DNA from 2 places in the Metallibacterium scheffleri genome. Region 1 is predicted to be linked to the other one. Evidence: predicted binding sites of a transcription regulator. Region 1 holds the regulator's gene; the other holds the start of a gene.

Region 1 (3,411 bases):
GCACTCCCCGCCAGCAGGCGCTCGGCGTGGCCCAGACGGCGTTGCTCGGCTTCTAACGCGGCAAGACGCTCCGCGGGCAGCGCCCAGCGCTCGAGTTCCGTGCATTGGTGCGCGAGCAGTTGCAGGCGCGCATCGCGCTCGCTGCCATCGCCCAGCGTCGCGGCCTCGTGCGCCAGCGCGCGCAAGCGCTGGGCCAGCTCGCGCACCTGCAGCAGGGTCACCGAGTGCGCGCCGTAGGCATCGAGCAGGGCCAGTTGCTGCTCGCGCTGCAGCAGCGCCTGATGCTCGTGCTGGCCGTGGATCTCCAGCAGATGCGCGGCCAGTTCGCCCAGCTGCGCCAGCGCCACCGGGCGGCCGTTGATCCACGCGCGCGAACCGCCCGCGGCGGCCAGCACGCGGCGCAGGCTGCAGTGCCCGTCATCGTCCAGGGCTTGCGTGTGCAGCCAAGCGCGCGCGGCGGGGCTGGCGGCGAGGTCGAATTCGGCGCTGACCTCGGCGCGTTCCGCGCCGCTGCGCACCAGCGTGGCGTCGGCGCGTGCGCCGCCGAGCAGCAGCAACGCATCGACCAGCAGCGACTTGCCGGCGCCGGTCTCGCCAGTGACCACGGTCAGGCCGGCGCCCAGCGTGATCTCGGCTTCGGCGACCACGGCCAGATCGCGAACGTACAGCGTCGTCAGCATGAAATGGTGCAGCGCATGGCGGGAATGATGGCGTGATTCTATGGGCGCGGCGCGGCCGGCGCAGCAGTTTCACGACGCCGCGCGGCATGCATCAGGCTGGCGGGCCTGGCTCACGGGGCTTGCAAGCAGGCCGCGCAGGCCTTATCCATGCTGCAGCTTTGTCCGAACCCAGTCCATGGCAGCCTATCCACCCGGTCTCGATGCGCGCGCGCGGCAGTTGCTGCGCAGCCTGATCGAGCAATACCTCAGCGGCGGCGAGCCGGTCGGCTCGCGCACGCTGTCGCGTTCGGCCGGGCTGGAAGTGAGCCCGGCGACGATCCGCAACATCATGGCCGACCTCGAGGACGCCGGCCTGGTGGCTTCGCCGCACACTTCGGCCGGGCGCGTCCCCACGCCGCAGGGCCTGCGTCTGTTCGTCGACAGCCTGCTGGAAATCAAGCCGCTGCCGCTGGCGGATCAGCAGCGCCTTGCGCGTGGTCTGCAACAAATGCCGGGCGACGCGCGCGAGCTGGCGACCGGCGCTTCGGCGCTGCTCTCGGCCATGACCCAGTTCGTCGGCATGGTCACGGTACCGCGCGAGGATGATTTGCCGCTGCGCCAGATCGAGTTCGTGGCGCTGCCCGACGAGCGCGTGCTGGTGGTGCTGGTGTTCGCCAATCAGCACATCCAGAACCGCATCCTGCAAATGACGCGGCGCCCCGACGCAGCCGATCTGGAGCGCGCCGCGACGGTGCTCAACGCCGGCTTCTGCGGCATGCGCCTGGGTGAAATCCGTGCTCTCCTGGCGCATGAGCTGCAGGCCGCCGACGGCGCGCTGCGCAGCGCGCTGGGTGGCGCGGTGGAACTGGCCACGCATGCCGTGCAGCCCGGCCCGGAGAGCATCCCCGACCTGATGGTCAGCGGTCAGTCCAACCTGATGGGGGTGCACGATCTGGCCGACTTGCAGCGCCTGCGCAGCCTGTTCGAGGCGTTCCAGCAGAAGCGCGAATTGCTGGCGCTGTTCGAGAATTGCGCCGCCGCGCCGGGCGTGCGCCTGTTCATCGGCGAGGAAAGCGGCTTCGCGCCGCTGGCCGGCTGCTCGATGGTCACCGCGACCTATGGCGTGCAGGGTCGCGTGCTCGGCAGCATCGGCGTGATCGGGCCGACGCGCATGGCTTACGACCGCGTGATCCAGGTCGTGCAGACCAGCGCCGATCTGCTCGGCGGCATCTTGAATCGCATCGTCACGCCCGCATAACCCCAAGCATTGCCTGTTGTCGTCCCGCATCGTTGCGCGGCGCGCGTCAGGTCTTTTCGCCATCAAACATCCATGAGCCGCAGCGATGACCACGCCTGAAACGTCCCCCGAGAACACCCCCGATTCCATCGATGCCGACCTCACCGCGCTCGGCGAGCGCCTGGCTGCGGCCGAGAACGCCGCCAATGCCGCGCGCGAGATGATGTTGCGCGAGCGCGCCGAGATCGAGAACCAGCGCAAGCGCCTGCAGCGCGATCTGGAGCAGGCGCGCAAATTCGCCAACGAACGCGTGCTCGGTGACCTGCTGACCGTGGCCGACGCGCTGGGCCACGGACTTGCCCTTCCCAACGCCGACGCCGCCAGCCTGCGCGCCGGCATGGAGCTGACCCTGAAGGAACTGGAGCGCGTGATGCAGGCGCATGGGCTCAGCGCCATCGAACCCCTCGGTCAGCCGTTCGATGCCGAGCGCCATGAGGCCGTGAGCCTGGTCGATGCGCCAGGGCACGCGCCCGACACCGTGGTCGCCGTGCTGCAGAAGGGCTATCTGCTCAACGAGCGCCTGCTGCGGCCGGCGCGGGTCACCGTGGCGCGCGCGGCAGGCGCTTGAATCAGCGCGCAGCAGCCCCACCTGATCAGCAGCGCGGCCGCGGCCGCAACACCACACATCCACCACTTCCCCGGAGCTGACTCATGGCCAAGATCATCGGCATCGACCTCGGTACCACCAATTCCTGCGTCGCCATCATGGAGGGCTCGAGCACACGCGTGATCGAGAACGCCGAGGGCGATCGCACCACGCCCTCGATCGTCGCCTTCACCAAGGACGGCGAGGTGCTGGTCGGCGCGCCGGCCAAGCGCCAGGCGGTGACCAATCCCAAGAACACCTTTTACGCGGTGAAACGCCTGATCGGGCGCAAGTTCACCGATGCCGAGGTGCAGAAAGACCTCGGCATCGTGCCCTACAAGATCCTCAAGCACGACAATGGCGATGCCTGGGTGGAAACCTCCGATGGCAAGCGCATGGCGCCGCCGGAAATCTCCGCCAAGGTGCTGATGAAGATGAAGAAGACCGCCGAGGATTACCTGGGCGAGCCGGTCACCGAGGCGGTCATCACGGTGCCGGCCTACTTCAACGACAGCCAGCGCCAGGCGACCAAGGATGCCGGCAAGATCGCCGGGCTGGAGGTCAAGCGCATCATCAACGAGCCTACCGCCGCGGCGCTGGCCTACGGCCTCGACAAGAGCATCGGCAAGGATCGCAAGATCGCCGTGTACGACCTCGGCGGCGGCACCTTCGACGTCTCCGTCATCGAGATCGCCGAGGTCGATGGCGAGAAGCAGTTCGAGGTGCTGGCCACCAATGGCGACACCTTCCTCGGTGGCGAGGACTTCGACATGCGCGTCATCGATTACCTGGTCGAGGAGTTCCAGAAGGAGCAGGGCATCGACCTGCGCAAGGATCCGCTGGCGCTGCAACGCCTGAAGGACGCCGCC
Region 2 (3,411 bases), on a different contig from region 1:
CTGCCTGACATGGACGGCATGGAACTGGCGCGCGCGCTGCGCCAGCAGGTGCAGCAGGCGTACATGCCGATCGTGGTGGTGTCCGGCGATGTCACCGAACGCCTGGAGGCGCGCGCGCTGGGCGAGGACGTCACCGATTATTTCGACAAGGCGCTGGGCTTTCCGGCCCTGGCCGCGTTCATCCGCGGCTATGTGCGCGCCGAGCAGAAGGCCAGCGGCGCGGTGCTCTACGTCGAGGACAGCCGCGTGGTGGCCCTGGCGACGCGGCGCATGATGGAAAAATGCGGCCTTACCGTGTTGCACTCGATCAGCGCCGAGGACGCGCTGGCACTGCTGGAAACCGCGCATGCGCAAGGTCGCATCGGCGCCGATGTCGTGCTGACCGACGTCAACCTCAAGGGTGCGCTGTCCGGCGCGGATCTGATCGCGCGGGTGCGCGGCGAGTTCGGCTACGGCAAGGGCCGTTTGCCCATTCTGGTGATGACCGGCGATGACAATGCGCGCAACCAGGCCGCGCTGCTCAAAGCCGGCGCCAACGATCTGGTGCAAAAGCCCATCGAGGAGCGCCTGCTGATCACCAAGTTGTTGTTCCAGTTGCGTGTGTCGCAGCACTTGCGCCAGCGCACCGGGGTGGCCTGAGCGTGCCTGAGCCGCGTCTCGAAGCGAGCTGGAAGGCGCAACTGGGCGATTATTTTCAGCGCCCGGAGATGCTGGCCCTGGCGGCCTTCCTGCGTGCCGAAAAGGCTGCCGGGAAAGTGATCTATCCGCCCGGCGCGGAGATTTTCAGCGCGCTGGATCACACGCCATTCGAGCGCGTGCGCGTGGTGATCCTTGGTCAAGATCCTTACCACGGCCCCGGCCAGGCGCATGGGCTGTGTTTTTCGGTGCGGCCTGGTGTGCCGATACCGCCATCGTTGGTCAACATCTACGCCGAACTCAAGCGCGATGTGGGCTTCGTCCCGCCGGATCACGGGTGCCTGCTGCCCTGGGCTGCGCGCGGCGTGCTGCTGCTGAACGCGGTGCTGACGGTCGAGGCTGGACGCGCCGGATCGCATCAGGGCAGGGGCTGGGAGGGATTCACCGATCGCATTGTGGCGCTGCTCAATGAACGCCGCGAGGGCCTGGTGTTCATGCTCTGGGGCAGCTACGCACAGGCCAAGGGGGCGCTGGTGGATGCGCGCCGCCACAAAGTGCTCAAGGCGCCGCATCCCTCGCCGCTGTCGGCGCACCGCGGGTTCATTGGCTGCGCGCATTTTTCGCAGTGCCACGCCTATCAGCTCGGCCGCGGCGCTGCGCCGCTGGATTGGACGCTGCCGGCGTGCTCCGCCTTGAGCCCCTGAACGGCTCCTGTGGGCCGCGACCGCGTGCCGCAAGTGCCGTCACAGCGCCTTGGCTCGATTTGCTGTACTATTCAGTACAGTACATGTTTGAACAGATGGAAACCTCGTGCTGCGGGTAGCCGTCTACGTCCTTAGCACTCTCGATGAACGAGTGCTAAAATTGCTTCCAAATGGAGGATCAGCGCATGAGTCAATCTCTGGCGAAGCGTTCCTGGACCTTGCCGAGTCCGGTGGGCAGTCTTGATGCTTATATCGGCGCCGTGCATCGCATTCCCATGCTCAGCGTCGAGGACGAGCAGCAATTGGCGCGCGAATTCCGCGACCAAGGCAATCTCGATGCCGCCAAGGCACTGGTCGTGGCGCATCTGCGCTTCGTGGTGCACGTGGCGCGTGGCTATTCCGGTTACGGCCTGCCCCTGGGTGATCTGGTGCAGGAAGGCAACATCGGCCTGATGAAGGCGGTCAAGCGCTTCGACCCGGACATGGGGGTGCGTCTGGTCAGCTTCGCCGTGCACTGGATCCGCGCCGAAATGCACGAATACATCCTGCGCAACTGGCGCATCGTCAAGGTGGCCACCACCAAGGCGCAGCGCAAGCTGTTCTTCAACCTGCGCAAGAGCAAGAAACGCCTGGGCTGGTTGAACGCCGAGGAAGTGCGTACCGTGGCCAAGGATCTGGGTGTGCCCGAGGCCACCGTGCTGGAAATGGAAGCGCGGTTGAGCAATTACGACGTGGCGTTCGATGCCCCCGGCGATGCCGATGACGACGCACCACCGTCCCCTGCCGCGTATCTGGAAGACCACTCCGCCGATCCTTATCGCGCGGTGGCCGAGGCCGATCAGGAAGATCGTGATCTGGACAGCTTGCGCAACGCCATGACGCAACTGGATGCGCGCGCGCAGGACATCATCCGCCGGCGCTGGCTGGATGACGCCAGCAAGGTAACACTGCAGGATCTGGCCGATGAATACGGCGTGTCCGCCGAGCGCATCCGCCAGATCGAGGCCAGTGCACTGAAGAAAATGCGCGCCAGCTTCGCTGCCTGAAGTCACTGGATGACCAGCTTGCTGTCAATAAGAAGCGCTTCCCGCCGCGTGCGCGGGGATAGACGCGCCAAACGATCGGAGCACTGCTCGCTGGGAAATCCATCTTGTTGAATGCCCATTGATAGTGGTGTCTTGACCAGCGCAACAGCACGCCGTCGCCCGGGCACTGCCGCGTCGATTCAAGTCCGTGCCAACGGCAGTTCGATGAGCAGCTCCAGCCCGCCACCGACGCGGTTGCGCGCGCTGATGCTGCCGCCGGCGCGCAAGATGCTGCTGCGCGCGATGGCCAAGCCCAGCCCGCTGCCGGAGCCGGATTGCTGGCGCGTATCGGCGCTGCGATAAAACGGCTCGAAGATATGCGCCAGGTCCGACTCGGGCACCCCGGGGCCGCGATCGCGAATGGCCAGCAGCGCCCGTGCAGGGCCGTGAACATGATCGCTTTGCGTCAATTGCACCTCGACGGTGCTGCCCTCGGGCGCGAAGCGCAGCGCATTGCGCAGCACGTTTTCCACCGCGCTGGCGATCAGGTCCAACTCGCCGTGGACGGGCAGCGGTGGCGGTGTGTTCAGGGAGATATCCAGCTTGCGCTGGCTGGCTTCAAAGCGCGCGTCGCCTACCCGTGCCGTCACGATCGCGCCGAAGTCGCCGGTTTCCGCCGCGCCGTGCGCACCGCTTTCCAGGCGCGACAGATCCAGTGCCTGGCCGATCAGCCGGTCCATGCGCCCCAATTCGCGCGCGATGCGTGCCGCGCTGGCCTCGCGTTCATCGGCCTCGGTTTCACCACGGCCCAGTTCCAGCGCCACGCCCATGCGCGCCAGTGGCGAACGCAGCTCGTGGGCGACATCGCCGATCAGGCGGCGGTGGTCCAGGATCAGGCGTTCGATGCGCGCCGCCATCAGATCGAACTCGCGTCCCAGCGCCACCATTTCCTGGCTGCGGCCCATGCGCAGCGTGCCCACACGCGCGCCCAGATCGCCATCGGCGAATTGGCGCGCGCTGGCGCGGATCTGCTTGAGCGGTAGCGC

Evidence for each region. The regulator HrcA, encoded in region 1, represses chaperone genes, less so after heat shock. The targets are predictions, from matches to a motif close to TTNGCACTCNNNNNNNNNGAGTGCNAA.
Region 2: the regulator HrcA is predicted to act here: its motif matches at 1,472-1,498, upstream of rpoH (RNA polymerase sigma factor RpoH).

The regions. Positions count from the first base shown of each region.
Region 1 is NZ_LDOS01000002.1:743,807-747,217, forward strand. It holds gene recN (DNA repair protein RecN) at 1-680, opposite strand, end outside; gene hrcA (heat-inducible transcriptional repressor HrcA) at 856-1,917, shown strand; gene Mschef_RS08500 (nucleotide exchange factor GrpE) at 2,003-2,524, shown strand; gene dnaK (molecular chaperone DnaK) at 2,608-3,411, shown strand, end outside.
Region 2 is NZ_LDOS01000001.1:933,177-936,587, forward strand. It holds gene Mschef_RS04140 (response regulator) at 1-639, shown strand, start outside; gene ung (uracil-DNA glycosylase) at 642-1,340, shown strand; gene rpoH (RNA polymerase sigma factor RpoH) at 1,526-2,386, shown strand; gene Mschef_RS04155 (sensor histidine kinase) at 2,566-3,411, opposite strand, start outside.